Regions from separate parts of the Clostridium beijerinckii genome, predicted to be linked through region 3. Evidence: predicted binding sites of a transcription regulator. Region 3 holds the regulator's gene; each other region holds the start of a gene.
What was found. The regulator Rex, encoded in region 3, represses fermentation and respiration genes when NADH is low (regulators of the CRP and FNR family bind a similar motif). The targets are predictions, from matches to a motif close to ATTGTTAANNNNTTAACAAT.

Region 1 (10,435 bases), 1.0 Mb from region 3:
ATAAAAAAAGCTATAAAATTTTTGCATAACTGATTTTACAATATCCTTTTCCATGATTTTCTCCATTTCTAAATTTAATAATTATTTTCACGAATATTAATTACAATATTTACATTTAAATTTAATCTTTTTATCATTATAACAAACTATATCTAATTGTCAATACAAATTAACGCTTTTCAAACAAATATTGCATTTTGCAATCAAATAATTAAATATATTGTATTTCTATTAATATTAAATCAATAATTAATATATATTTTTTTCACTTTATCATTTCAGCTTTATAGTATTTATTCTAAAAATCTAGTTATAAAACTCCTATATAAATATATTAATTGGTTAAATTCTTATAAAAAAACACCTAAATACTAGGTGCTTTTTTAGTTAAACGCTAACTATAATTGCTTAATTGATTGTTTGCTCTTAGGAAGAATCTTAATAGAAACTAGCAAAGAAATTACCATAATTGAGAAACCAACCAGATACATTGCAGTATATCCAAAATTTCTTTGGATTGTACTAAACATATGTGGGTATACAAAGTTAGCTCCTGCTGATCCCAGCACGCTAACAAATGAATATGTACCAGCAACTAGTTCGTCATCAACTACTTCTCTTATATATTTAAATAAAAATGTTAAATAACAACCATACATTAGGCCATGTAATTGATCCCCTAAGACAACTAAAGGCATAGAACCTGTTGAAAATAAAAGTATTCTAGTAGCTCCTATAAGAAATGCTATTATTAAATATTTCTTAGGTTTTTTATCCTTTAGGTACTTTCCTACAAGCATGAATGATATAAATTCAACACATACTCTTGAAAATATAGATTTGCTATATATAGAATTAGCCAAATCAGCATTTCCCGTTATTTCAATTAAATATGTTGAATATGCAAATTCTATTGCGGTGTAAGTTCCTATGATTAGAATATTAATTACTCCGAGAATTACTGAATTTTTATTTTTAAATACAGCAATTAATTTCCCTCTATTGGGATTTCCATCTGCTTCAATATTCTTAAACTTCATAGCTATTAATAATATAACTATACATGACATTATGATTCCTATTATATGCATAGTTTTAAATCCATATTTTAAAATTATAGTTCCACTTAATAAAACTACGCACCCAAATCCTATGGATCCCCATTTTCTTATTTCTGAATACTCTACATTTTTTCTAACTGCTATTTCTTCAACATATACTTCATATACATTTCCAATTGTTTGTACTATAATTCCATAAAGAACTGCATAAAAATATATAATAGTCTTGTTAACAGACATTAAAAATACTATCATTCCAATAAGTGCGCATAAATGTATGATAATAAATCTTTTTTTGTTTTTTCTCATCGAAAATTTACTTACTAAAAATTGCTGTGAAAGAATTGCAAATAATGCTCCTATAGATACTACAGTTCCAACTTGACTTAATGATAATCCAACTACTTGATTCAAATATGGTACATAAAAAGTAGTCACTATACTCGTTACTCCATAATTTATATAAGTAGTCAAGGAATAATAAAACTTTTCTTTGCTTTTCATATAATGCTCCAATCCTAATGAATTAAATATTTCTCCTATTCACTTCTATTATTAAATTTATATATTAAATTATACTCAGTTAAGAAAAAGTTTCCATAACATTAGCAATTTTGTAAAAATAATTATTTAAGTTCCATAAAAAGTATTTTTAACACTCGTTTATTTAATAGATATTAAGTAAAATACTTAGGCATATAAAACCACTCTTCTATTTCTTTAAGTAAAAGAGTGGTTTTATCATAATTTTAAATTTCCTATTCTATAATATAGGAGATACCAATCTAATTAAGGACTCTTTAATTTTGAGAGACAAACTCCTACTATCGTATATTTCCCTAGTTATCTCTTCTGAGCACTCCATGTCCTTCATAAACTGCTTTTCTCCATCCTTTGCAATTCTATCGTCATAAATAAATGCATTAACTTCAAAGTTAAGCTTAAAGCTTCTAATGTCTAAATTAGCTGTTCCTATGCTCATTACTAACCCATCAGCTACTATTGTTTTTGCATGAATAAAACCATTTTGATAACTATATATTTTAACACCTGCTTCTAATAATTCTCCCACATAAGAACTTGCTGCCCATTGCATGAAGAAATGATCTGGTTTTCCCGGTATTATAATCCGTACATCTACCCCTGATAATGCAGATATTTTTAATGATTCCAATATTGGTGAATCAAGAACTAGATACGGAGTTTCCAAATACAAATTATTCTTAGCATTATTAATTAATTTTAAATAAGCATTTCTAATATATTCTTCCTTGTGATCCGGGCCACTAGTTACAATCTGTATTCCCACATCTCCTAAGTCTTTCTTGAATTCTTTTGCATATTTATTATAATCAATTATTTTTTCACCAGATGCATGACACCAATCCAATAAAAATCTTTCATTTAATGCATTAACTGCCTCTCCCTCTATTCTTACATGAGTATCTCTCCAAAAGCCAACTTCAGGATCTTCATTTATATATTCTTTTCCAACATTAAACCCTCCAACATAGCCGTACTGACCATCAATAACAACTATTTTTCTGTGATTTCTATAATTTATACGAGTATTTATATGTGGTAAAATTCCTGGAAAAAACAGTGAAAACTTCCCACCTGCATTCAAGTATTCCCTAAGAACTTTTTTACTCAACTTGCGTGATCCCATACTATCTAATAATAATCTAACTTCTAATCCGCTTTTAACTTTCTTAGTTAGTTCATCAAGTATCTGTTTTCCAATAGTGTCTCCTCTAAATATATAATATTCAACATGAATAAACTTTTTAGCATTTTTTATGTCTTCAATTAACTGACTAAATTTTTCTTTTCCATTTACATATACATCAATTTTATTATTAGTAGTGTATTTTACGCCAGAATTATTAAAATTTAGCCTCCTTAAATCAGCAAATTTTTCTCCTCCATCATGACTGTGTTTATTGGATTTATATGTATCTTTTAAGTTTTTTCTCTTCTTTTCATCAAATTTTATTTTTTCCTTAAAAATCTTTTGTCTGCTTAGATTTTGACCAAACATGATGTAAATCACAAATCCAAGGCCAGGTAAAATCATTAATATTAAGATCCATGCCCATGTTGTTGTTGGATCTTTTCTTTCTATAAACACTAATGATAAAGAAAAAAGTATATTCAAAACTAAAGTTATAACTGTTAAGCCTAAAAGTATGTTCATTGATTCACATCCCTATATTAAACTCTTCCCTATTCTAATATTGTATCATAATAACTTATTCTAAAAAAAATATTATTTGCTTTTTTAGATGTAATATTACTCATAACTAAAAATTAATTTCATTTTTAATAAGAAAACTACTACTAATATTATTTCAAATATTGCATAAACAATAAGTAGTAATAAGTTTTTACTATTAAACACATATATATAAGTCAACTTCTTGACTTTTTTTGATTTCTTAATATATAATATTATTAAAATTTTATATTGTGCGATGAATAGGAGTACTAGTAATAATTATATCTTAAAGAGAGCTGTTGTTTGGTGTAAAATAGCGTTATATTATTATGAACTTGCCTAGGAGCTTACTTGTTAAAAGCAAGTACGGTAAACCCGTTAAAATAATAAGTGAGAAGGATAAATTTGTTTTTTATCTCTTCTAATTAAGAGTGGTACCACGGAAATTATGCTTTCGTCTCTTTGTTTTAGAGATGAGAGCTTTTTTAATTTATCCATTATTAATGTATAATTTTAATATTTTAATTAAAACTTTGTTTTAATAACATATTTTTCAATTATTATAAGTGTTTTTCTTTTATATGCATTATATTGTGCATTTTACATTAAAATTATAGGAGGCTATATCATGGCAAATTACGGAACAAAAATTGATGAAAAGTGGCAAAAATTTTGGGAGGAGAATGAGGTTTATAAATTTAATCCTGAAAATTTAGATAAAAAACTCTATACATTAGAAATGTTTTCTTATCCATCAGGTGCTCAATTGCATGCTGGTCACTGGTTTAACTATGGTCCAACAGATTCATGGGCAAGACTTAAGAGAATGCAAGGATATAATGTATTCCAACCAATGGGATTTGATGCCTTTGGATTACCTGCTGAAAATTATGCTATAAAAACAGGAATTCATCCTCAAGATTCTACTTTAAAAAATATTGAGACAATGGAAAAACAATTGAAATCTATGGGTGCTATGTTTAACTGGGAAAACGAAGTTGTTACTTGTCTTCCTGATTATTATAAATGGACTCAATGGCTATTCTTGAAACTTTACGAGAAAGGTCTAGCTTACAGAAAAAAAGCACCTGTAAATTGGTGTCCATCATGCAATACAGTATTAGCTAATGAACAAGTTGTTGATGGTGTTTGTGAAAGATGTAGTACTGAAGTTACAAAGAAAGATCTTACTCAATGGTTCTTTAAAATAACTGAGTACGGCGATGAATTACTTGATAAATTAGATGGTTTAGATTGGCCTGAAAAAACAAAGTCTATGCAAAAGCACTGGATTGGAAGATCTTATGGTGCAGAGGTTACTTTCAAAGTCAAGGATTCAGATTTGAAATTCGATGTATTTACTACAAGAGTTGATACTTTAAACGGTGTTACTTATGTAGTTTTAGCTCCTGAAAACAAACTAGTTGATGAGTTAACTCTTCCAGAGTATAAGGCTGCTGTTGAAGAATATAAGGAAGCTGCTGCAAAGCAATCTGAAATTGAAAGACAATCAGTTTCAAAAGAAAAGACAGGAGCATTCACAGGATCTTATGCCATTAACCCTATTAACGGAAAAATAGTTCCTATTTGGATTTCTGATTATGTATTGGCTACTTATGGTACAGGATGTGTTATGGCAGTTCCTGCTCATGATGAAAGAGATTTTGCTTTTGCAACAAAATTCAATTTACCAATCGAAAGAGTTATAACTGATAAAGAAAATACTAATCCAGACCTTCCATATTGCGAATATGGAGTACTTGTTAATTCAGGAAAATTCGATGGATTAACAACTGATGAGGCTAAAAAGAAAATCGTTGAAGAATTAGAAAAAGATGAATTAGGAGCAATGAAGAAAAACTTCAGATTAAGAGACTGGCTAGTTTCAAGACAAAGATATTGGGGTGCTCCAATTCCTGTTATATACTGTGATGATTGTGGAATAGTTCCAGTACCTGAAAAGGATCTTCCAGTGAAACTTCCTTACAATGTTGAATTTACGCCAGATGGTAAATCACCATTAGGTAAATGTGAGGATTTTGTAAATACAACTTGTCCTCATTGTGGGAAGCCTGCAAAGAGAGAAGCTGATACTTTAGATACTTTTGTATGTTCATCTTTTTACTATTTAAGATATGTAGACAATAAAAACGATGATGCACCTTTTGATTCTGAAAAAGTCAACAAAATGCTTCCTGTAGACAAATATGTTGGTGGACCAGAACATGCTTGCATGCATTTATTATATGCTAGATTCATAACAAAAGCTCTAAGAGATATGGGATATTTAAACTTTGATGAACCATTCTTAAGCTTAACTCACCAAGGATTGATATTAGGACCAGATGGACTTAAAATGAGTAAATCAAAAGGAAATACTATTTCTCCTGATGATTATATTAAAGAATATGGCGCTGACGTATTTAGAATGTATTTAATGTTTGGATTTGGTTATACTGAAGGTGGAGCTTGGAGCGACGATGGAATAAAATCTGTTGGCAAATTCGTGGATAGAATTGAAAGAATCCTTGAAAATTGCAGAAATATAATAAATTCAAATGAGAGCACTAAAGATTCTATTGATTCAGCTGAAAAAGAATTAAACTTCTGGAAACATAATACTATTAAAGGTGTTACTGAAGACGGAGATAAAATGCAATTTAACACTGCAATAGCAAGACTTATGGAGCTTACAAATGCTCTTAATAAGTACACTCAAGAAAATATTAAAAACGCAAACTTCTTAAAAGAAACTATAGTTGATTTCATAAAACTACTTGCACCATTTGCTCCTCACTTTGCTGAAGAGCAATGGAGCTTACTTGGAAATAATTCAACAATCTTTAATGAAAAATGGCCAGAATTTAATCCTGCTGCTTTAGTTAAAGATGAAGTCGAAATTGCAATCCAAATAAATGGTAAAATAAAGACTAAAATCATGGTAGCTTCTAATTTAGATGAAGAAGGTATAAAATCTGCTTCATTAGAAAATGAGACTATTAAAGAAAATACTGAAGGTAAAACTATAGTTAAAGTTATTGTAATTAAAGGAAGACTTGTTAATATAGTTGTAAAATAAAAAAGTGGCCACTTGGCCACTTTTTTATTTATGACTTTTCCTTATTCCTACTTATCCCCTTGCTTAACTATCAAAATTTATACTATTAAATATTCCTCCAATATCCTTAAGTGAATTAAATATTAAAGTCGGCTGTATTTCAGATTCCTTTAGATTTTTCATTTGAGTTTCCCCTGTCAAGACTAGAATTGTAACTGCCTTATTGCCTTTTCCTATAGCAATATCTGTATATAACCTATCTCCTACAAAGGCAACTTCTTCTTCTTTAAGTTTCATATTCTTAAGTATATAATTCAAAGTATAAGAAGACGGCTTACCAAAAAATGTAGGTTTCACTCCTGTAGATGCAGTAATCATTGAACATATAGATCCACAATCTGGCATAAAACCATTTTCTATAGGACAATTGAAATCTGGATTTACCGCCAAAAAAGTAGCTCCATTTCTAATAAAGTCACATGCTTTTGAAACATTTTTATAAGCTAATGAAGTATCAAATCCTGCTACTACCACCTCTGCATTTTCTCCTACTATATTAATATTGGAATTTACAAAATCTTTTTTTAAATATTCGTTACCTAAAACAAATACTCTTTTATTTTGAAATTCTCTTTTTATATAATCAATTATTACTTCATTAGATATCATCATCATGTCATCCTTTACGTCATAGCCCATATTAGTTATTTTATTTATATAAAATTCAGCATTTTTTGAAGAATTGTTTGTAAAGAATTTAAACTTTATATTATTTTCATCTAATATTCTTAGGAATTCTATAGATCCGTCTAATAATGTGTTACCTAGGTATACTGTTCCATCTAAATCAAGAATAAAACATTTTATCTTTTTTAATAATGTTCTCTCATCCTCTTTTATATCTAAATATTTATTTAACATGCTATGCCCTCTCAGCTAAATAATTTTTAATCTTATATGAAAATTCATCTAGTAAATCCAAATCACCTAAAAAACTTAAAATTGTATATCTCGGCCTAACCTCTTTAGCCATTACTGTTGCATCTAACATCGTTTTAATCTCAATTCCAACATCCTCTGGTTCAGCTGCTGCACCAACTTTTTTAAGAATAGCTTTTATTTCCCCTGCTGTCGGGATATCTTTAATAACATCTTTTATTTCATTAATGTTTTCTCTAATGCTGCTAATTCTTTCTAATCTACTTTCTATAGAATTCCTTTTTTCTTTTGCAGCTGTTTTGATAATTTCAGGTGCTGCTTTTCCATAAAATTGTTTAATATTTTTTTCCCATTGGTCTTGATCAAATAGCTTAGCTTTATTAATAGCTTGATCAAAATTAATTTCATATTCAGATAATATTTCACGTAATTTCGTAGTTATGATTGTAGATATTCCCACCTTTGTTCCATGAAGCACAGCTTTTTTACCTTCAAATAAAAACATCATTTCTAGATAATGAGCTAAATGATGTTCAGAACCTGAAGCTGGTCTTGAATTGCCAACAAAGCTCATAGCAATTCCAGTTAGAACTAATGCTTCCATTAGATTTTTTATTGCCGTTTCATCCCTATTTATCATTTTCTCTGAATTATCCATACATTTTTGTATAGAATCCTCTACCATTTTAACTGTTACATCGCAATAATATTCTTTATTTATAATCTTGCTAAGTTTCCAATCATTTAATGCAGAATACTTTCCAACAATATCTCCAAATCCAGCTAGAATCATTTCCATAGGTGCATCTTTCAATATATTAACATCTCCAATAATTGCTTTAGGCACATCAACTTGATAAGTAGTTTTAAGATTTTCAACTATTAATGCAGAACCATTTGATGCAAATCCATCCATAGATGGTGCAGTAGCCACAATAACTGATGAAATTTCTAGTTTACGACTAACAAATTTGCCTAAATCATTTAATGTACCTGAGCCTATTGTTAAAATAACATCTATATCTTTATCAAACTGCATAAATAGTTTACCTACAGCACTTTCATCCGGAACAAGATCATCCTCTGGTTCAAATATAAATTTTTTATACTCAAATTTTCCTTCTTTCAATGCAGCTTCAACTAGATTTCCAGCTGCTTTATAAGTATTTTTATCCGCTACAACTAATGCATTTTTAAATCCTAAATCTCTCAATATATCAGGCACTTTTTTAATTGCATTTTTTTCTATTAATACACGTTCTAAACCTATATTATGTGCTCTGCCACATGTGCATTTTAATCCACTTTTTAGAAAATCATCTATTTTTAAATCACTAACATTGTTTATATTTAACTCCATGCATATCACTTCCTAATTAATATTTTTGCTTAATTAACAATGAGTATGTTGCAATACTTTGTATATGTCTGAAACTCTTGATTCATAAGTAACTAAATATACTTCTAAAGAAGTACAAAATTGCAGCATACATATTTATTTTTATTAATTAAAATATACCTAAGGCTCCTAAAATTGCTCCTGCAAGTATAAGCACAACCATTAATTTAATTGGAGATGTCCCTCTTCTTACCATTTTTAATACAATCAACGTTAATGCAAATGGTATTAACCCCGGCATTAATTTATCTAATAAATCTGTTTGCAAACTAAATTTAACTTCTCCCATATTAAAACTCAAATTAGTTTGTAAAGTAATAAATCTTCCAACTAGTCCTCCCATTACGAGAGTTCCAAGTACTGATGCAGTCTCAATTACTTTATTAATTTTCCCACCTTGTAATATTTGTTCTACTGCTTTCTTACCAAGATTGTATCCGCTCATCCATAAACTTAATGAAATACTAGTCATTATTGCATATTGTGCTATTAAAAATATAATTGGACCAAAAATATTCTTAGTATTTGTAATTCCTATACATATTGCAAGCAAAATAGGTGTAATAATTCCCTGTGTCAATGTATCACCAACACCTGCAAGGGGCCCCATTAATCCTGTTTTTATCGCATTAAAACCTTCATCATTAATTGGATTACCACCAGCCTTCTCCTCTTCCATGGCTATAGTAATACCATGTATAACTGATCCACAAATAGGTTCTGTATTAAAAAAAGCTAAATGCCTTTGTACTGCTGCCTTTTTATCTTCATTACTCTTATACAATTTTTTTATTACAGGTAACATGGAATGTGCAAAAGCCGTAGCTTGTAATCTTTCGTAATTATAATTTGATTGTGCGAAAAAAAACCATCTAATCCATGACTTTATTACATCTCTTTTATCTAAAACTTTAGTTTTATTATCATCAATTGATTTATTTTCAGGTATAATCTTTATATTTGACATGTATATTCCCCCCTTGTAAATTTTCTTCTATGCATTATTAGGTGATGAATTATTGCCTTTTATTGCAGTTACTGTTAATGCAATTACTAGTCCTATTATAGAAATGATAACTATATCAAGTTTAAAATATACTGACATTATAATCCCTAGTACAAAAAACGGCATTGTAAATGAGTTTCCTATTAGTTTTAAGTTCATTGCAATACCTAATGCTGGTAACATTGCTCCTATTACATTAAATACATGCAATACACTATCATTCATAACACTTAACATTCCAGACACTGCATCGGGACCGAAATATACTACTAATGCAGCTGGAATGAAGCTAAGTAAAAATAATACTATTTGCGGCGGTATTGTATTTATGAGACTGAGTGAATCTATATTCCCCTTTTCTACCTCTCTATCAGCCCAATGAACAAAAAATGAGTTAATTGTCATTTTTCCTATCCATAATACTGTAGCTATAGTTCCAAGTGGAACTGCAATTGCCATAGCAGTTGATACATCTAAGCCGGAAGTTATAGCCAATGCAGTACCTACATATCCTGCAAATGATGGATCACCCATTTGAGCTCCACCCGCTGATATAAATCCTAGATATATAACATTTATACCTGCACCTATTAATGCTCCCTCCAGAGGTTGTCCTAATATTATTCCTGTTATTAGTCCTGCTACTAAAGGCCTATTAAATGTAAAAAATCCAACATAAGTAAACCATGGACTCCATGAAATATAGTAAAATAACCCTATTAATACCGCTTGTAGAATCGTAACATGCATATAA
Region 2 (10,435 bases), 1.9 Mb from region 3:
TAACATCATTTTTTCCTTCATTTGTTTTAAATACTTTACCCATCTCCATCTATTTTCTCCTTAGTATCATAATTTCGAAATCCAACTTTCAGCTTCTGCAATATCCTTAAAAGTTCTAAAATTGTTTCCTTTGTTAGATTCCATGATCATTTCTTTAAATCTATCATTAAGTTTTTCTTCATTTTCTATAATAACTGCGACTTTCACGTGATAATTTATAAATTTTTGCAACGCCATACCTGCGAGTCTAGTCTTAAGATTGAAAAAATCTTCAGATAATACATTTGAATGAAACATAATTGTATAAACGTCATTTTCCATACAAATAGATATACAATCCACCACATCTTGCTCTGAAGAAAGTTTCCATACTTCAGAAGCAAATTCTATATATTTAACATTATTTTTATTTACCACTTTATAATTCAAAATATTCACTCCCCTCTATATATTAGTTTGTTCCACAAGCATAGAAATAGATTTTAGCATTTCTTCAATGAAGCTTACATTCCCCCATAATAAAACCCTTAGCCTGTTTTCTTTTTCATCATATTTCATATTAATTGTTGATTTCCCCATTTTGGGGTCTTTACAATTCATTACTGCTATAAGCGTATTTGATATTCTAAAGTATTGTTCTTTATCCACATCATTTATATCAACAACAGTAGATACATTTATTTTTTGTTTTTCTGCTTCTTTAACTTCTCCATTAGTAAGAAAATCAATACTTGATTCATCACTAGTTTTTTTATTATTTATATTAACATTATTCTTTTCCATAAAAAGACTTAAATCATGACCAGAAATTCTCCATTGCTTTCCCACTTTACTTGCAGCAAGTTTTCCTTCTGTTATAAACTTTCTAATAGTTTTGTGATGCATGCCTAATATTTCTGCTACTTTATCTATTGTATAAAATTGATTCTCCATAAAAAATCTACCCTTTCAAAATTGATCTATGGTCAAATTATAATAATTCTTTTTACTTACGTCAAGCACTTTATTGTACTTTGTTATACTTTATTGTATTTTATTGAGCCATGATATAAAAATCTCACTACGTTCATGCCTTTTCTTAACTACGATTTAGTAAAATCTATATATACTACAATTCACAATGCACATTCCACAATTACGGCTAAAATTCTTGTAATATTCTTAGAATTATGATGAAGAATTAGTTTTGCAAAATATTATATAAATCTTTATATTCACAACATTTATCATAAACTTTCTTGCATAAACAAGATAATAAGAAGGAGAACCACATCCATAATCCGGACTTGGTTCTCCTCCATTACTTAAATATATTATTAAATTGCAATTTATAAAGTAAACTTAACTTGTGCACACTTATTGAGTAGTCACAGCGTAAGCGACCATCATTAAATAACTTCTTTGGTTTTAAAAAATTATTTTAAGTTCAATTTTTCAATTGCCCACTCTGCCATTTCTCGTACCTTTGGATTACTATCATTACAAGCATACAGTATATGTTCTTTATATTGCTCTTTATAGTCATTTACCATTACATTGATAGCATTAACTTTCCATTTCCAAACACTTGATTTATCTATATACCAAAACTTAGGCTGCATAACTTCTTCTAAAAATTTATAATCCATTTTGATTATTTTTTCTAGAGATATTTGTTCACTTAATTCCTGCAGATTAGGAAATTCTTCTGTTTCCTGCCAACGATTTTTATTCATAGGGCATGCATCTTGGCAGGCATCACAACCATAAACCCAATTTCCTATTTCTTCTCTATATTTTTCATTAATCATATCTCTTCCCATAAATGTAGTTATACAAGATACACATGCTATAGGATTCATTGTATATGGTTTTGATAATGAAGCTGAAGGGCATGCCTTCATGCATAGATTGCATTTATCGGAACAAGGTCTTACATTTGGTATTTCTACTGCTTCTAATTCCTTATCAATAAGCCATGCATCCAAATACACTGATGAGCCATTTTCAGTATAAAAGAAATTATTCTTTCGAACTATTCCAAGTCCAGCTTTCATAGCTGCAAAGCGTAGTGGCACAAGTCCAAAACCTCTTTCAGTTTCTGCTCTAAGCCCTAACTCTTGCATATATTCTTCAAATTTTACACTGTCTTGAAAATCTTTAGAATTCTTATCTTTTCTTGCATCAACCAAATAGTATTTTGCAATCATGCCTTTTAAATGTTCTGGAATATGATATTTGCCATATCTTCTCACACATATTACAATTGATTTTGCCCAAGGATAAGTATCTTGCAATTGTGTAAAACGATATTGACCTTGATAAAAACCTTTGGACTCTGGAACACGTTCAACCCGTTCATCAAGTCTTTCTTTATAGCCATCTATATCAGATATTTTAATGATTCCACACTTTTCATATCCTAAATTTAATGCTGCACTTTTTATTTTATCTGCTAATAAAGTCATTTTCTCTACACCCTTTCTTAGGTTAGGTAAAAAGATAATAAATTATATATGTTGCAATTGAATTTCTGTATTTAACCCTTTATTGAGCTCTTTGTTTACTAGAATAATAAATGTAAGTTTATTATTGCAACATATATAGTATGCTTGATTGTTATTGTTATTTATTTCACATATCCTAATTAATGATTATAATTATTCTCTTTCAACTATTAAGGCAGTCCCTTGACCTCCACCAATGCATAATGTTGCAAGTCCTTTTTTTGCATCTCTTTTTTCCATAGCATGTAGCAAAGTTACTAAAATACGTGCTCCAGATGCACCAATAGGATGTCCAAGAGCTATGGTTCCCCCATTAACATTTACTTTATTCATGTCTAAGTTTAAATCTCTAGCTATTGCTATACTTTGTGATGCATAAGCTTCATTTGCTTCTATTAAATCTAAATCCTCAGCTTTTAAATTTATTTTATCTAAGGCAGCTTTTGTTGCATAAAATGCACCATACCCCATTATTGCTGGATCTAATCCTGCTGATCCATAAGAAGTTATTTTAGCAAGTGGTTTTATTCCTAGAGCTTTAGCTTTATCCGCACTCATAATTACTAACGCTGCTGCTCCATCATTTAATCCAGATGCATTTCCTGCTGTAACTGTACCATTTTCTTTAAAAATAGGTTTAAGTTTTTTTAATGCTTCTATAGTATTACCGAACCTAGGGAATTCATCTTGGTCAAATATTATTTCACCTTTTTTAGTTTTAATTACTACAGGAACTATTTCATCTTTGAATTCTCCACTCTTGATAGCCTTTTCAGCTTTTTGTTGTGATAAAAGTGAAAATTCGTCTTGTTCTTCTCTTGTTACATTCCATTTCTCAGCCACGTTTTCTGCAGTTACTCCCATATGATAGTCATTGAATGCATCCCATAAACCATCTTTTATCATTTCATCAATGAATTCTCCATGTCCCATTCTTTGTCCCCATCTTGCATTATCAAGTAAAAATGGTGCACTAGACATGTTTTCCATACCACCTACTACGATAGCATCAGCATCACCAGCTTTTATAATTTGAGCTGCTAAACTTATAGCTCTTAATCCTGAACCACAAACCTTATTAATTGTAAATGCAGGTATTTCTACAGGTAGTCCAGCTTTCACAGCTGCTTGCCTTGCTGGGTTTTGTCCAAGGCCTGCTTGAAGCACATTTCCAAAGATAACTTCATTAATTTCCTCTGGTTTAATATTTGCTCTTTTAACAGCTTCTTTTATTACTATTGCACCTAATTCAACTGCTGGTACATCTTTTAAAGTCTTTCCATAAGCTCCTATTGCAGTTCTTACCGCACTTACTATTACTACATCTTTCATTTCGTATTCCTCCCATATTGAAAAGTTTACTTGTTATTTTTTTAACAAATTTTGATATAAAAAATTTATTCGCATTAATTATTTAAGAATGTTCATAAAACTTAATAGTTTAATTTGCAGCTGCTCTATGACTTTATATTATCAGATGATTATATATTTGTAAAATTGATATATTCCAATTGACAATTCGATTTTTTCGATATATTATTGAATTAACATAAAGATCGGAGTGAAATTAATGGATATAAGACATTTCAAAACTTTTAAAAGTATTATAGAAGAAGGTAATTTTTCAAATGCAGCGATGAAATTAGGGTATACTCAATCTACTGTTACCTCACAAATTCAGCAGCTAGAGCAGGAGCTCTCAATAAAATTATTCGAAAAAATTGGACGTAATATGGTATTAACTCCTTTAGGAAAAGAATTAATACCATACGCCGATGAATTGCTTAATACAGTGAAAAAGATTGAAAGCATTGGTAAATATGGCGATAACATCACAGGAGAATTAAAAATTGCCGTTGCAGAATCTTTAATGTCTTATAAATTACAAAATGTATTAGCTATGTTTAAGGAAAAAGCCCCTAATGTAAGACTTTCTATGGTTGCGCTAAATTGCTATGACATAAAAAATATGTTAGCCAGTGGTGAAATAGACCTTGGCTTGATGTATAATGTGGGAAGTAAAAATGAAAGTTTAAATGCTGTGAAGCTTTCTGATTTTGATGTAGCTTTAGTATGCTCACCGCAATTTGAACAAGAAAAATTAGATTTCAGCACGCCTAACCAAAAAATAAATACAAGCCTTATCATCAATGAAGTTGAATCAATTTATCGAAAAATACTTGAAAGTTATTTTTTTGATAAAAATATATTCCTAGATAACACAATCGAACTTGGCAGCATTGAGGCGATAAAAAAATGTGTTGCAAGTAATCTTGGAATTTCGTTTTTACCTCGTTTTACAATAGAGGAGGAGCTTGAAAATGGTAAATTAAAAGAGCTCAAAGCAGGCGACTTAAATGCTAAAATCACGGCAATATATGCTTATCACAAGAATAAGTGGATCAGTCCTGCAATGTCTTTATTTATTGAATTGGTGAGAAAAGATTTTAATATTCAATAACTATAGATATCCAGCTTTAAAATTATATTTATGTGTGGCAAAACCGAAATTAGATACAAATTTGTTCCAGCGGACTAATGAAATTTTCGCTGGATAGTTCTAAGTTGAAGGTTGAACCCATTTCTGCATGCTCCAAAAACAAGTTTGGGACAAGCAGAAAATGGAACAACCTTCAACTAAGAACCAATCACAACTCAATTTCAAATGCCGCTTTCACAAACATGTATATAATTTCTAGTAGGATCCACAAATATTAAAGTATATCTTTTGGTTTAGATATCTATATTTCTATATAAAATTTTACCCATCAGAATATATGACTTTTCTGGTGGGTTTATTTGTTCATTTTATCACTTAGGTCACACTTAAACTGCGCATGGATTTTTTGATTCTTACAAATTTTATATTTTTCTTCTACTATATATTTAGATCCTTGAGATACTGCTCCTAAATTGAGCCTATCATTATTAATAGTCGACCTAATTTACCATTCAACGTTTTTTATTTTCTAGGTAGGTAATAATATCTTCTACATATCCATCATTAAAATTGTTTTCGCTTAATATATAATAATTATTTTTACTTATATCATCTATATCGACCTTGTCTTTTATATATGGAGATATTAAGAGTAATGTATCTTCATCCTGAATTAAATTTTTTAGGTCATCATATGTAGAATCAACATGAACTTTATAATCCATATTTTTTTCTTTCAATTTTTGATTTAACTTTTCTTTCAGAGTTTCAGAAAGAGATTTTTTAAAAATATTTAATCCTCCATCCATTCCAAAGGGATTTGGTCTAGCCCCTACTATTACTTTGGCGATGATAATAATATTTTTCAATTTTATTTCCTCCAATATTTTCTCATATACTATATAATACCATAAATTTAATTAAACCCCATGCTATTTATCAAATGTAGTAATGAAATTAGAGTATATCCAATCTACTGTTAATTCACGAATTTACCATCTATAACAATGACTATCAATCAAGTTATTAGCCCAAATTGGACTTCATCACTCCAAACAAAAAAATAGTAGCCCAATGATTACTCATGGATAGCTACTAATTTTTTAACTATTATAAAATTATAGTGATACCAGTTGCCTAAGCAACTAGAATTATATACTATATGGTTTTAAAACATATTTCCGCATGTTTATTTGCCAAATTGTTCTTCCGTAATATCAAGTGTCGAAAGGTTACCAGCGTCACTTTACTTTTCAAATTAGTCAACGCATATTACTCCTTTTATCTAAAATCTCATAATATAGATTTTAGTCCAATCAGAGTATTATTATCTGTAGCTTTTACATCGGTATTTAGCGAAACAGATGCCAACGGAGTAACTATGGATTTCTTATCCTAAAAAGAATCCATATATACACTCTTAATCAACGCAAGCTTATAAGCTCTTGTTGATCAAGAATAGTATCTTTTAATTATAGTAAAGTACCGCCAGATGCTTCAATACGTTGACCTGTAACCCATCCCATTTCATCCGTGCATAGACTAGCGACAACACCTCCAATATCAGAAGCTTCTCCAATTCTTCCGAGTGCAGCATGAGAACCAACAATATCTTTCAAACCTGGATTTTTAATATAAGTATCTCCACTAAATTCAGTGTTAACAGCTCCAGGCGCTATAGTATTCACTCTTATACCTCTAGCTCCTAATTCTACAGCTAAATATCTAGAAAAAACTTCTACTGAACCTTTTGCTGAAGCATAAAGTCCAGAACCTGGGAATGTAAAGCGAGTTAATCCTGTTGAAGTGTTCACAATTCCACCTTTGTCAGCAATAAGCGGAATTAGTTTTTGTGTCAAAAAGAAAACTCCTTTAAAGTGTATATTAACTATTTTGTCAAATTCCTCTTCTGTAACTTCTAAAATAGGAGTGTGATTTGAGATCCCAGCATTATTAATTAAAAAATTAAACTGCTCTCTATTCCATTTATCCTTTAAAACATCTGATAACTTAGATGCAAAGGAATCAAAGGAAGATATATTACTTACATCAAGCTGAATAGCAGCAGCTTTACCACCATTTGCTTCAATTTCTTTTACAACTTCATCTGCTTTTTCTTTTTGATTATTGTAAGTGATAATTACATCTATTCCTTTTTTAGATAATGTTATTGCAGAATTTCTGCCAATTCCACGACTTCCACCTGTAACTAATGCAATTTTATTATTTGGGTTCATAAAAACCTCTCCTTTAAATATTTATTAACCATTTAGAAATTAATATCTCATTATTTATACTGCTACTTATACTTCAAAGATAGTATTAGTCATCAGTTTTAATGTTAATCCAAGAAGGTATAAGTTACTTGAAATTTAATTTCCTATGATTTATACTCATGTTAATACCTAGAGATATCTCTAGGTCAAGCTTTTTTTTTTATAAATTTTAAAGGGGGATTTTAAAATTGACTTATACAATAAAAGATATATCAAAAATGTTTGGAATTTCTATATATACAATTCGTTTTTATGACAAAGAAGGACTTCTACCATTTGTCATGAGAAATAAGTCAGGAAACAGAGTTTTTACTGAATCAGACGTAGGTCTGTTTAGAACAATTTGCTGTTTAAAGAATACTGGCATGCAACTTAAAGATATAAAAAAGTATATTGATTTCTGCATGGAAGGTACTAGCACCATAGATTCACGAAAAGAATTACTTTTAAAACATCAAGAAGTAATTTTAAATCAAATAAATGAACTCAATGAAAATTTAGACCTTATTCATTTTAAAATAGAAAGGTATTCATCTCCTGACTCAGTCCAAATTATTAACGCAGAAAGAAAAAAATTTTATGATGAAAAACGTGAAAATAACTTACTATAGTAATCAGACTTGTTCTACTTAAACCTAATACTTCCTCTAAATATTTATATATGTATCTATGAAAACAGTTTTAATGGTGCATATTTGTATTTAAAACTGTTCTCCTATAAATATATAATAAGTTATAAAGTGGTTCATGTGTAAATATGTTGTAATTCCTTATAAAAATTATAATAGATGAAATATTCAATGTCTAACCATTATTTCTTCTACTAAAATTAGCTATTTACAATTTTTCAAGAAGATATTATTAAAACATATACGCTAAATTCTGCTAACTATTAATTGTTATATACTAATTTCACATTACTTATGATACGGTATTTTTACCTATGAAAATAGTCCGAAGCAAGTCATATAAATACCTCAGACTATAAATCTTATTTACTTATGATATAGTTCACTCTTTATCATTCTAAACTCTTTTTACTGATTAAAAAGTTTGTATAGTCATATAAATTTCTGCTACATAGTTCTTATAATTCTTTTTTCCAGATATAAAACAATCTAAGTTATTATCATAGGCGGCTTATATTGAAATATATACATTAATCAAATCTATTAACCTGAAAAAGTTTCAAATCTTCAGAAGCTGTTCCTAAATACAATTGACTAAGCATAATTCCACCCAGTATAGCAAATAAAATACCATTTGCTCCATAGCCTAAGCAATACCATAATTTTTTATTGTTTGGGTCCTTTCCTAAAAAGCCTAAATTATCTTGTGTTGATGCAAATGCTCCACAATACCTATAATCTATTTCTATATTCAAGTCCGGAAATAAATTTTTAAGTCTTTGTTCTAATTTATCATATTGTTTTTCACATAATTTCTCATTAAATATGTCCGGCATAAAATTTATATCTTTTCCTCCAATTATTATCCGATTGTCATTAGTAGTCCTAAAATAATTGTATGGAACCTCATTATCTCTAATTACTACACCCTTATAGATTTCTCTAAGGTTTTCTATTGGTTTTGTTGCTATATTGAATGCTGTGGTTTTGATTCCAAATGCTCTTTTTGTAAAAAGTTCAGTATTATATCCTGTTGCGACTAATAAAATTTTACCTCTAACTTTATGTCCATACACTGTTTCTGATATAACTTCATTTTCAGTGTAATTAATACATGTTAATTCTGAATTTTCATATACTCTTAATCCTTTTTTACAACTTGAATCAAGTAGTGCATGAGTAAATTTATATGGATCAAATTGCGCTCCTCCACCTTTGCTAAGTACTCCAGCCTTTACATCAAAAGAAAAAGGATTATTAGTTTCATCAATAAATTCTACCGGAAATCCAGCATCATATCTAATCTTATATTCCTGCTCAATTTCCTTTATCTCAATCTTTTTATCTGTATACAGGAAGCTATCAGTTTTCTTAAACTCGCATGTATTTCCGTACTCATTTATAAATTCATCTATTTCATCTAATGCTTTCATTCCTAATTTATATGACTTTATAACATTATCTATAGACGTATAGGCTTTTAATTCCATAGCCTTACTATCGAGTTCATATTGAAGAAGTGAAGTAGTTATGCTAGTACTGCCATGAGCTATTCTTGATTTCTCTAGAATAACAGCATCAATATTATTTTTAGTAAAATAATACCCTAAGATTGCTCCGGTAACTCCCCCTCCAACTATTATAACCTCTGTATTAATATCTTCTGTTAGATACTCATATTGTTTTTTAAGTTTATTAATTCTTCTAAAAAAACAATCTCCCTGCACATACTGTATATTCATAATAACTATCTACTCCCTTAAGTTTTAACTAAATTATAATAAAATTATTATTTGCCAAAATACTTTTAATATGTATAACAATAAATTAGTACACATGACGTCAAGCATCAGAAGTCATATTTCAAGCATTACTCGTTTATGTGCTCTTTTTAATGGAGTAGGTAGTTTTTTATAAAGATTATGTAGATGTAATCTCCATTGAGGAGTAGAAGCATCGTCTCCAAAAAATTATAAATAGCCTTAAACATTTTATATCAATGTTTAAGGCTATTTATAGCATTTATTTTGTATATCATTTAGTAAAACTCTCTATCGAAAGTAATGATACTCCTATAAGAAGGATTAATATTATATATCACATCTTGTATTTGAGCTTGTAGTTCCTTTTTTTCGCTATCTTTAAAACTAGTCTTGTCCAATACCACATCAAATAATATAGTTTTTTCTTCACTTTTTCCAACAACTCTAAAATCATGCATAGATACTATACCCTTTATTACTTTAATCTTTTCATAAACTTCTTCTTTTAAGGCTGTAATCTCAGGGCTGTCTGTATTAATTGGGTCCATATGAATTGAAAGATATACATTCATTCGTTTACCAATTTCCTTCTCAGCCTTATCTATAACATCATGAAGTTCCATAATAGATATATTGCTTGGAACCTCAGCATGCAAAGAAGCCATATATCTACCAGGACCATAATTATGAATTACAAGATCATGTACTCCGCATATATATTTATAACTTATTACGCTGCTTTTTAGCTCTTCAACAAATTCCTTTTCTGGCGCCTTCCCAATTATAGTACCAAGCATTTCTCTTCCAAGTTCTATACCTGAATGGAGAATAAAAAGAGATA
Region 3 (10,435 bases):
CATAATGCTTCTCTTAATACTGCTTTAGCCATTGGAAGTCCCATACTTATTACAGTAACTTTTCCTCCAACTTTTTCTTTTAATTGTAATGCACCTTCTAAAGCGTGTTTATCCTCTGGGTTCATTATTGATGGAACACCATCTCTTATTAATGTACCAGTTTTAGGATCAATTTTTACTGCTGTAGTATCTGGAACTTGTTTTACACAAACTACTATATTCATTCTAAAAGTCCTCCTATCTTAAAATGCTTCCTGCGATAACCATCTTTTGAACTTCTGAAGTTCCTTCGTAGATTTCGCATATCTTAGCATCTCTCATCATTCTTTCTACTGGGTATTCTTTAGTGTATCCATATCCACCAAAGATTTGAACTGCCTTAGTTGTAACTTCCATTGCAACATCTGCAGCAAATAATTTAGCTCTTGCAGCATCTACTGAATAAGGTTGACCTGCTTGCTTCTTTGTTGCAGCTAGGTATACTAAGTATTTAGCAGCTTGAATTTTAACGTCCATTTCAGCTATATACCATTGTAATCCTTGGAATGCTGATAATGATTTATTGAATTGTTTTCTTTCTTTCATATAGTTAACAGCTTCTTCAAATGCACCTTCTGCAATACCTAAAGCTTGAGCTGCTATACCAATTCTTCCTCCATCAAGAGTTTTCATTGCTATACCAAATCCCTTACCTTCTACGCTTAGTAAGTTTTCTTTTGGTACTATACAGTTTTCCATAACTAATTCAGTTGTTGAAGATGCTCTAATACCCATCTTGTTTTCTAATTTTCCTATTGAGAATCCTGGGAATGACTTTTCTACTATGAATGCAGAAATTCCTTTAGTTCCTTTAGATTTATCAGTCATAGCAAATATTATGAAAGTTTCAGCAACTCCACCATTTGTTATGAAGATTTTTGAACCATTTAATACATAATGGTCTCCTTCTAATACAGCAGTTGTTTGTTGTCCTGCAGCATCTGTACCAGCACCTGGTTCAGTTAATCCGAAAGCACCGATCTTTTTACCACTGCAAAGATCAGGTAAATATTTTGCTCTTTGTTCTTTAGTTCCATTTTCATTTATTACTGATGCACATAATGATGTATGTGCTGAAAGAATAACTCCTGTAGTACCACAAACTTTTGATAATTCTTCCACAGCAATTATATATGAAAGAACATCTCCGCCTGCTCCACCAAATTCTTTAGAAAATGGGATACCCATCATTCCAAGCTTAGCCATTTTTTCAACGTTTTCCATAGGGAATCTTTCTGTTTCGTCGATTTCAGCAGCTATTGGCTTAACTTCATTTACTGCGAATTCTCTAACCATTTGTTGTACTAATTGTTGTTCTCTAGTTAATTGGAAATTCATTAAATTACCCTCCTTGTTAATTAAACCTATTTGATACAAACTATATATAAATCTCTAATAGATTTTTAACTAATTATTAAAAAATTATTTATTTTGAAAATTCTTTTCTGCTCTTCTTTCTAAGAACGCAGTCATTCCTTCTGTTTGATCTTCTGTTGCAAAGCACTTTCCAAAGTCTTCTGCTTCTATTAATATAGCTGCATCTATATCAACTTGCATTCCTCTGTCTATAGCATCTTTACAATATGCAACTGCTTTTGGAGCATTAGCTGCAATCTTGTTAGCCATTGCTTTTGCTTCTTCCATCAATTTTTCTAATTCAACTACTTTATTAACTAAACCTATTCTATAAGCTTCTTCTGCATTTATAAGGTCACAAGTATATATTAATTCTTTAGCTTTTCCTGGTCCAACTATTCTTGCTAATCTTTGAGTCCCACCAAATCCTGGAGTTATTCCAAGTCCTGCTTCTGGTTGACCAAATTTAGCCTTAACTGAAGCTATTCTTATGTCACATGACATAGCAAGTTCACATCCACCACCAAGAGCAAATCCTGATATAGCTGCGATAACTGGCTTATCCAATTTTTCTAATCTTCTGAAGACATTATTTCCTAAGATACCAAATTCTTTACCTTGTTCTTCATTAAGATCTTTCATTTCTGAAATATCTGCTCCAGCAACAAAAGATTTCTCACCAGCACCAGTAACTATAACTGCATACACATTGTTGTCTGCTTCTAAATCATCTAAAACAACATTTAAATCTTTTAGTGTTTCTGAATTCAATGCATTTAATGCCTTTGGTCTATTGATTGTAACAATAGCTAAATGCCCTTCTTTTTCAAGAATAACATTTTTTAATTCCATTCTAAGGACCTCCTTCAAACTTGCTTATTTTTTTAATTTTCACACTATTTTTGATATTTTTTATCCAATTGTTAATAATATAACAAATAAGTTTAAAAAAATATCAAGACTTCACGCCTCAATTAAAATTATAATACGTTCCTAGATTATTTGCAATAAAATATTGCGTTATTAATATAAGTTTTTAAGTATATGAAAAAATAACTGATCAAAGGTATATATCTATTTTCATGCCAAACAGAGAAGAAAACTTTATTCATGTAAAGCTTTTGGATAAAATTTTCTTAAATCTATTTCTAAAAACAAATATATATATTTGATCTGTTATTTTTTGAACAAGCTTTAAATAATATATTGCATATGTTTATTATACTTTTAACTTTCACTCTCATTTAACAAATAAATTAAAGTCAATAAACTTTCACTTAGATGCACATTTTCTACTTTTACATGATCTGGAACTACTAAATCTACAGGTGCAAAATTCCAAATTGCTCTTACTCCACCCCTTATTAATTCATCAGCGACAACTTGCGCATTTTTTCTAGGAACACAAATTATACCAATATCTATTTTATGTTCTTCTAGTACTAATTCCATTTCGTCTATATCCATTATTTCTACATCTCTGATTTTCATTCCTATTAATTTAGGATTTGCATCAAATATTGCTGTTATCTTAAATCCTAAATTTTCAAATCTAGAATAATTCGAAACTGCTTGCCCTATATTTCCAGCGCCAACCAGTGCAGCTTCATAACCTCTGTCTAATCCCAATATAGCGCTAATTTGGGTATATAGTTCCTTAACATTATATCCATAACCTTGTTGTCCAAAATCTCCAAAACAATTTAAATCTTGTCTAATTTGTGATGCAGTAAAGCCAATCTTTTCTCCTAATTCCTTTGAAGAAATTCTATCCACCTCATTTTTCATAAGTTCTTCAAGATATCTATGATACTTAGGCAACCTTTTGATAACTGCCATCGATATATTTTTATGCTTTTCCATATCTACTTTCTCCTATTTCAATACTTTTATATTTTTCGACCCTATAATATTTATATCAAACTAAATTATATAACTACTATTTAGACTTTTATTAATTATGATTAGTCTATTTATTAACAATCAATTTTAAAATTATATTCACATTGTTAAATTTTAATTAATTGTTATAATTTATAATTCTACCATATTTCTATATTTTTATGTCAAGCTTAATTAAATTATTTATTCAAAAGTGCCTATAAATTTAAAATTTCTCTTGATAAGCAGCAGAAGTCTCCAGAAAACTCACTACTATGAAATTTTACTTTTTTATATTTTGACCACTTTTTTTAATTTAAACCGCTTTATTTTTAACCTTTTCTATATAATAACAATATCAATACTTAAACATGTGTTCAAGAATTTTATTTTAACATTATGATTTTTGTTTATATTAAATAATATCTTTATAAAATTTTATACCTTTTAACAAAATCAAAAAAATATTTCAAAATAATTTTTCAACCATTTTGAAATATTTCTTATCTTAAGAAATTAAATTACTTTAATTACCTTATTTTCATTGATAAACGCATTGTTCAATATCATATTTAATACGCTATCGCAAACATAATACGAAAAGGTTAAATCATTATAATAATTTATAGTTCCGTCATATTGCTTCTGTAGCTGCATTATAAACTCTTCTATATTACTTGAATCTACATGTGTATTTATAATTCCTGTCGGATCAAACGATTTAGCTACCTTAGCTAAATTTTTCTCATACATCATATGATGTTTTACAGCGCTCGTACTCTTAAATTCCCATCTATAATAGTGTGGTGCACAGAAAAAATCACATAAAAAGTGACATATTACTCCAAGCTCTTCACTAAACTTATCAATTGTCATATCATAGTATATTTCTTCCAATGATAATGATGATAAATGTATAATCTTTTCAATAATCATATCTATACTTTCATTAAAATAATGTTTCTTAAATTTATATTTAGGCGCACAATCAGGTTTCACGTTCCCCCATATAAATCTTTTATTATTAATTAAATAAATACTCTTTGTATTAGCATATTTTATAATATTTTCTGCCATAATTTTATGAGTATTGATCATCAATGTTTGACCACTTCCTCTGCATATTAAATTTTATATTTTATAAATGCCTCATTTAGGCATTTCGTTATTTTTTCATAAATTAAATTTGTTTTGTACACTTATAATAATACTCTAGATTCAAATTTACAACACTTTATTAATCGATTTCTTCAAGTATTATATGTACTAATACCCAAGAATATCAAAGTTCATAACTTATTAAACTATATTAGCAAAAATATTAGTTTAATATAGTTTAAGCATACATTTCATATGGTTTCCTCATATACTAATTCATATAATTTATAGTATTAATCATGATATTAATTATACTATTAAACTAACTATTTAATAACTTAATATACTAACGACTTTGTATTTCAACAATTAAATCATCATATCATCCTGATACATTAATTGAAAGTATCTAGATTTCTTGTATACGATCTTCTATTGTTCTAAATCTTAAATATCGTTCTTCCTACAGCCCCTTCATTGTTATCTACTGAACTTCACTCATACCTCTAATAATTGACTTGCTCTAACTTGCACATGCTTTCTAAGTGCATTTCCAAAGATAAATAAGCTGCTTCAATATCATTAAGATATCTCGAAACAGCTTACTTACTATAGAAATTTATTATATTCTTTATTTTCGTTTAGCCTATTTAATAAATGCTTTATTTCCTGATCCTTATTTTTATCCATTACAAGAATGACATCTCCAGCATCTACTACAACTAGATCTTTTATTCCAAACCCAATTATTAGATTCTTGTCCCCAAATATAGAGCAATTCTCGCAATCGTCAATATAAACATTCTTAGATATACTATTATTTCTATAAGTGCTCAGTAGCCTACTTAAAGCGCCAAAGCTTCCCATATCATCCCAACTAAAATCACATTTAATAACATATGCTTTTCTTGTTCTTTGCATAACTCCAAAGTCTATAGAAATTCCGTCTATAAGTTCATATTGCTCTTTTATAACATTCTCTTCATTTTCTTCTCCTAAATTTTTATATATTTCCATCAATGATTTATGCAATTTAGGCAAGTATTTTTCTATTTCTCTTAGGATAACATCAGCTCTAAATATAAACATTCCAGAATTCCATAAATAAGTTCCTTTTAATATAAAGTCCTTAGCCACCTCTGAATTTGGTTTTTCTGTAAACCTTGCAATTTTATAAGTTGGAATACTTCCAGCAGTTCTTTCCCCCATTTCTATATATCCATATCCTGTTTCAGGTCTACTAGGTTCAATCCCAAGTGTAACGATACACCTTCTCCTATTTGCCATTTCTATTGCTTGTGATAAAGTATCTATATAATTCTTCTCACCCTGAATATAGTGATCTGATGGTAATACAACCATTACTGCATTAGCATCTTGTTTTAATAATTTTACTGCAGACAAACCTATACAAGTTGCAGTTTCCTTATTAGCAGGCTCTACAAAAATATTTTCCTCTCTAATTCCTATTAGTTCATCCTTAACCTTTTCTTTGTAGTCCATGTTGGTCACAATATAAATATTATCTCTGTCTATTAATGGTATTATCCTATCAACAGTATTAACTAAGAAACTTTTATCGTTAATTAGCTTTAAAAATTGTTTTGGTTGATCGGCTCTTGATAGAGGATATAGTCTACTGCCCTTACCTCCAGCTAAAATCAGCCCGTATATCACGCATTTTCAACTCCATGTAATGATACTAGTTCATTATATGTCAAAATATTTGTATGTGTGAGTCTATAGTAAAAAGAACACTAAATTATTTCCTTTAAATGCTCTCCTCCATGAATTATAGACCTTCCATTGTATTTCCTTCACCAACTAGGCTATAGAAATCTTTTGTAAATACCTCTACTGCACTTTTAGTCGCATCATGTTTTATTAATCCTTCTATCACATCTGGTGCTGCTGTAACTGATCCAATTCCATACTTGCACAAATTTAAAACTTGTTGTGAATTTTTGAAACTTGCAGCTAATACATCCGAATTTAATCCATGCATCTTAAACATGTCATGAATATCTTTTGCAACTTGGACTCCATCAGCTCCCATATTATCAATCCTATTTACATAAGGTGCTGTATATCTTGCCCCTGCTTTTGCTGCCATGAATGCTTGCATTGAAGTATAAATAGCTGTTGCTGTGATATTTACATTTTCCTTGCTTAATAATTTCATAGCTTTTATTCCTTCAGGTGTTACAGGAATTTTAATATAAGTATCTTTTCCAAGGACATCTAACATATGATGTGCTTCATTAATCATTTTCTCAGCAGTTAGCGATACTACTTGTGCATGTAATTGTACACCTTCAGGCAAGAATCCTCTAATTGCTTTTAATACCTCCATTGGATTCCCACCCTGTTTTTTTAATATAGATGGATTTGTTGTAACTCCATCACATGGGTAAAATTCATAAATTCTTTTAATAGCCTCTAAGTTTGCATCATCAATTAACATTAACATTTTTCTTCTCCCTCTCTCTTTTTAATTTATATACTTAAATTAAGTAAATGTGTTATAAACACTATAAAGCAATACTACTATTCCAAGAATATATATTCTTATATTGTAATATTCTAAACAATATATATTCTTAAGAATTTTAGAACTTTAGAATATTAGAATAAAAACATTTTTATTCATATCTTTTTATTCAACAATAAATGCATATGCATAAATCAGCTACTTGACTAAATTTTCTATCCCTGCTGAATAAGCTATATAATAAAATTCCTCCATTTGAGTCTCAGTATACATTTTAGGATTCTCTTCAAAACAATAATCTAAATTATTGATTAAGTTGTATTTTGATTTTGCAAGTGGATTATAATTTAATAATTCATATCTTGCTTTTGAGTAAATGCTTGAAATATATCCACTTATATCATAAATATTATTTTTAGTTGCTGTAAATTGAGGTATTAGCGGAGTTCTGATAATAACATTGTCTTTCTTATTGCTTTCTAAAATAAACTTGATGTTCTTTTTGATTAGTTCATTACCTACACCAGTAAAAACCTTATGCTTATCATTATCAAATACCTTTAAATCTGCAAAAATTGTATCTAAATAAGGTAGTGCTTCTATTATATATTCAGTCGGAACGAATAAAGAAGTTTCAATTGCTGTGTTTATCCCAGCTTCTTTTAACATTTTAAGTAATGAAACTGCAAATTCTTTCTGGTACAATGGCTCCCCGCCAGATAAAGTTACTCCACCACCGTATTTAAAAAACACTTTATCCTTCAGTGCTATTTCTATAACTTCATCTAAAGTATAATTTTTAGAATCCATAGTCAACGCACCGGTCGGACAAATATCTGTAGCAATCTTATTTTGTTCATCTGTACATTTATCTTGAACAACACATATTTTATTATTTTCTCGTATAATTGATTTATTAGAGCATTTTTTAATACATAACTCACAATTAATACATTTATTTTCAAAATGAATCAAATGCTCCTCTGGAGAAATACCTTCCGGATTCTGACACCAAACACATTTAAGCGGACATCCTTTTAAAAAAATTGTTGTTCTTATGCCATCACCATCATGTGTTGAAAATCTCCTTATATCAAAAATTCTTCCTGTTAAAGATGTATAATATTTTTCCATATGCTATATATCCCTATAACTTGTTCTTGCTATAATTTCGTTTTGCAATTCTCCTGCAAGTTCAGTGAAATATGCTGTATATCCTGCTACACGTACAGTTAAACTACGATAACTTTCAGGATCCTTTTGTGCCGCCAATAAATCTTCTTTACGTAAAACATTAAATTGAATATGTGGTATTTCTAAATCCACAAAGGTTCTTAAAAATTTTGAGAATTTATCTATACCTGTTTGATTCTTAAAAAATTCAGGTAAAAACTTCATATTTAATAAGCCGCCATTAGTAGTTAATTCATTATCTAATTTTGATACAGATTTTAAAACAGCTGTAGGTCCTGCAATATCTCTTCCATATACAGGTGACATACCCCCATCAGCTAAAGGCGCCTTTGCACACCTTCCATCTGTAGATGCTCCTACATTTTCACCCATTGGAACATGGGCCGATACTGTATACATTCCTGTATGATATTTACCTCCACGATAGTTTGTATAAGATTTAAGCTTTCCATTGAAATATCTTGCCCACTTAGCACCAATTTCATCTACCAATTCAATATCGTTCCCGTATTTAGGTGCACGATTTAATAGCATAGCCCTTATCACTTCATATCCCTCAAAGTTATTTTGAAGAGCTTTTAACAAATCTTCTTTAGAAATTCTCTTTTCATCGTATACTAAAAGTTTTATTGCAGCCAAGCTATCTGCTAAATTTGCAACTTGTATCATTTGAATTCCTGACAGATTATATACTGCCCCGCCTTCTGTAACATCTATTCCTTTCTCAATGCAGTCGTCAATAACTGATGATAAAAATGGTGAAGGCAAAACATCTATATGAGCTTTTTCTACTTGTTCACATGCTAAAATCATTCTATCAATGAAATAATCTATTTGCTTAGCAAATGCTTCCTCTAAATCTTCATACTTTTCATAAGTAGTTAGGTTCCCTAGGTCTTGAGCCAATGAATCTCCTGAAATTAAGCATTTTCCACCATTTAGAGTAAGCTCTAAAACCTTATTTAAATTAAACATTGCCGCGTCACTCCAACCAAGATTATTACCTTGAGTTGTAAGCTCTACGCATCCAACAATTGCATAGTCTCTTGCATCTTTTTCTTTAATTCCTAAGTCTATCATAGACGGCACTATTGATTCATCGTTAAAGAACTGTGGCATTCCACTTCCTTTTGACACAACTTTTATGCTCTCTTTCAATAGTTTTTCTGATGTGTTCTTATGAAGTCTTACAGATAAGTTAGGCTGTGGTAGACCTAAATGTTCTTGAGCTTTTAGGAATAAGAAAGATAATTCATTTGAAAAATCATTACCTTTTTCATCTTGGCCACCAATTGCAATATTAAATCCTATAGGAAATCCTGCGAAAAATTTAGCACTATGAGAATTTCTTAGATATACTATCTCATTAAACTTAAGCCAAAGACATTCAATTATTTCTAAAGCCTTTTTATCATTTATATTTCCAAGTTGTATGTCTCTTTCATAATATGGATATAAAAATTCATCCATTCTTCCTGGTGAGAATGATGATGCATTTGATTCCATATGAAGTATAACAAATAGAAACCAAATTGCTTGTACTGCCTCATGGAAAGTTTGTGCTGGCCTTCTAGAGATATTCTTACAAATCTCTGCAACTTGAAGCATATCTGATACTAATTCTTCCTCACAGATTGACTCAGCTTTTTCTTTAATTAAGTTATGGTATCTCATCATAAATTCTTGAGCACCCTCCATAACGATAACTACACTTTTATAAAAATCCTTATTTTCTTTAGTAGCATTCTTCATTTTTTCAATTGCTCTTTGTTTGATTCCTTCTGGACCTAAAGCAAGCCACTCTCTGCAATTTGGACAAATATGTCCTTGAGCATGGTCTTTTTGATTTATTTTTACCACTTTTGCAATTTCATCAATTTCTTTTCCATATCTCTGTCTAATGACATCCTCTAATGAGTGTCCATCCCAATATGGTTTAATAACTTTTCGAAATGTTTCTATATCATTTAAATTCACATTAAATTTGTCTTGAGGTCTAGTTGGTAGAGATTCAAATTCTTTATCAATCCATGAGCTACCGCTCTCTGGAAAAACAACACCATATCTAACCCCTTTAGTACGGTTACCTACTATTAACTCTTCATCATCGACGCCAATTTCTAATTTTGAAAGAGAATTTTTTAATGCTAATGCCCTTTTTATAATAACTGGCTTATCTTCATTCTCTTTATAAGTTTCAGTTATTATAAGTGCTTGTTCGATAGATGCATATCTTTTTTCAGATAACATCTTCTGCTTTAAATTTTTAATTCTTCGAGACATTGCTAATTCATCCATTTCTCTTTCTCCTTTCCTATTACTTATTATTATTTACTATTAATATATTCTTATTTTATATTATTTAAAATTATTTTT

Region 1: PZA12_RS22225 (sn-glycerol-1-phosphate dehydrogenase) is a predicted target of Rex. The motif match lies at 8,658-8,677, and genes of this name have one in related genera.
Region 2: PZA12_RS18460 (acetyl-CoA C-acetyltransferase) is a predicted target of Rex. The motif match lies at 3,848-3,867, and genes of this name have one in related genera.

Annotation. Positions count from the first base shown of each region.
Region 1 covers NZ_CP144906.1:4,876,907-4,887,341, forward strand. Annotated here, with positions in the region: gene PZA12_RS22205 (MFS transporter) at 399-1,565, opposite strand; gene cls (cardiolipin synthase) at 1,825-3,258, opposite strand; T-box leader at 3,527-3,744, shown strand; gene leuS (leucine--tRNA ligase) at 3,908-6,358, shown strand; gene PZA12_RS22220 (HAD-IIA family hydrolase) at 6,422-7,258, opposite strand; gene PZA12_RS22225 (sn-glycerol-1-phosphate dehydrogenase) at 7,260-8,636, opposite strand; gene PZA12_RS22230 (PTS system mannose/fructose/sorbose family transporter subunit IID) at 8,785-9,642, opposite strand; gene PZA12_RS22235 (PTS mannose/fructose/sorbose/N-acetylgalactosamine transporter subunit IIC) at 9,670-10,431, opposite strand.
Region 2 covers NZ_CP144906.1:3,982,492-3,992,926, forward strand. Annotated here, with positions in the region: gene PZA12_RS18440 (hypothetical protein) at 1-49, opposite strand, end outside; gene PZA12_RS18445 (DUF4180 domain-containing protein) at 67-429, opposite strand; gene PZA12_RS18450 (helix-turn-helix domain-containing protein) at 445-933, opposite strand; gene PZA12_RS18455 (epoxyqueuosine reductase) at 1,416-2,447, opposite strand; gene PZA12_RS18460 (acetyl-CoA C-acetyltransferase) at 2,640-3,818, opposite strand; gene PZA12_RS18465 (LysR family transcriptional regulator) at 4,057-4,947, shown strand; gene PZA12_RS18470 (hypothetical protein) at 5,439-5,795, opposite strand; gene PZA12_RS18475 (SDR family NAD(P)-dependent oxidoreductase) at 6,399-7,163, opposite strand; gene PZA12_RS18480 (MerR family transcriptional regulator) at 7,391-7,813, shown strand; gene PZA12_RS18485 (NAD(P)/FAD-dependent oxidoreductase) at 8,362-9,573, opposite strand; gene PZA12_RS18490 (cation diffusion facilitator family transporter) at 9,870-10,435, opposite strand, start outside.
Region 3 covers NZ_CP144906.1:319,882-330,316, reverse strand. Annotated here, with positions in the region: gene PZA12_RS01565 (electron transfer flavoprotein subunit beta/FixA family protein) at 1-224, opposite strand, end outside; gene PZA12_RS01560 (acyl-CoA dehydrogenase) at 238-1,377, opposite strand; gene PZA12_RS01555 (short-chain-enoyl-CoA hydratase) at 1,462-2,247, opposite strand; gene PZA12_RS01550 (redox-sensing transcriptional repressor Rex) at 2,623-3,258, opposite strand; gene PZA12_RS01545 (zinc dependent phospholipase C family protein) at 3,793-4,374, opposite strand; gene PZA12_RS01540 (mannose-1-phosphate guanylyltransferase) at 4,984-6,051, opposite strand; gene PZA12_RS01535 (transaldolase family protein) at 6,167-6,844, opposite strand; gene PZA12_RS01530 (glycyl-radical enzyme activating protein) at 7,064-7,999, opposite strand; gene PZA12_RS01525 (glycyl radical protein) at 8,003-10,357, opposite strand.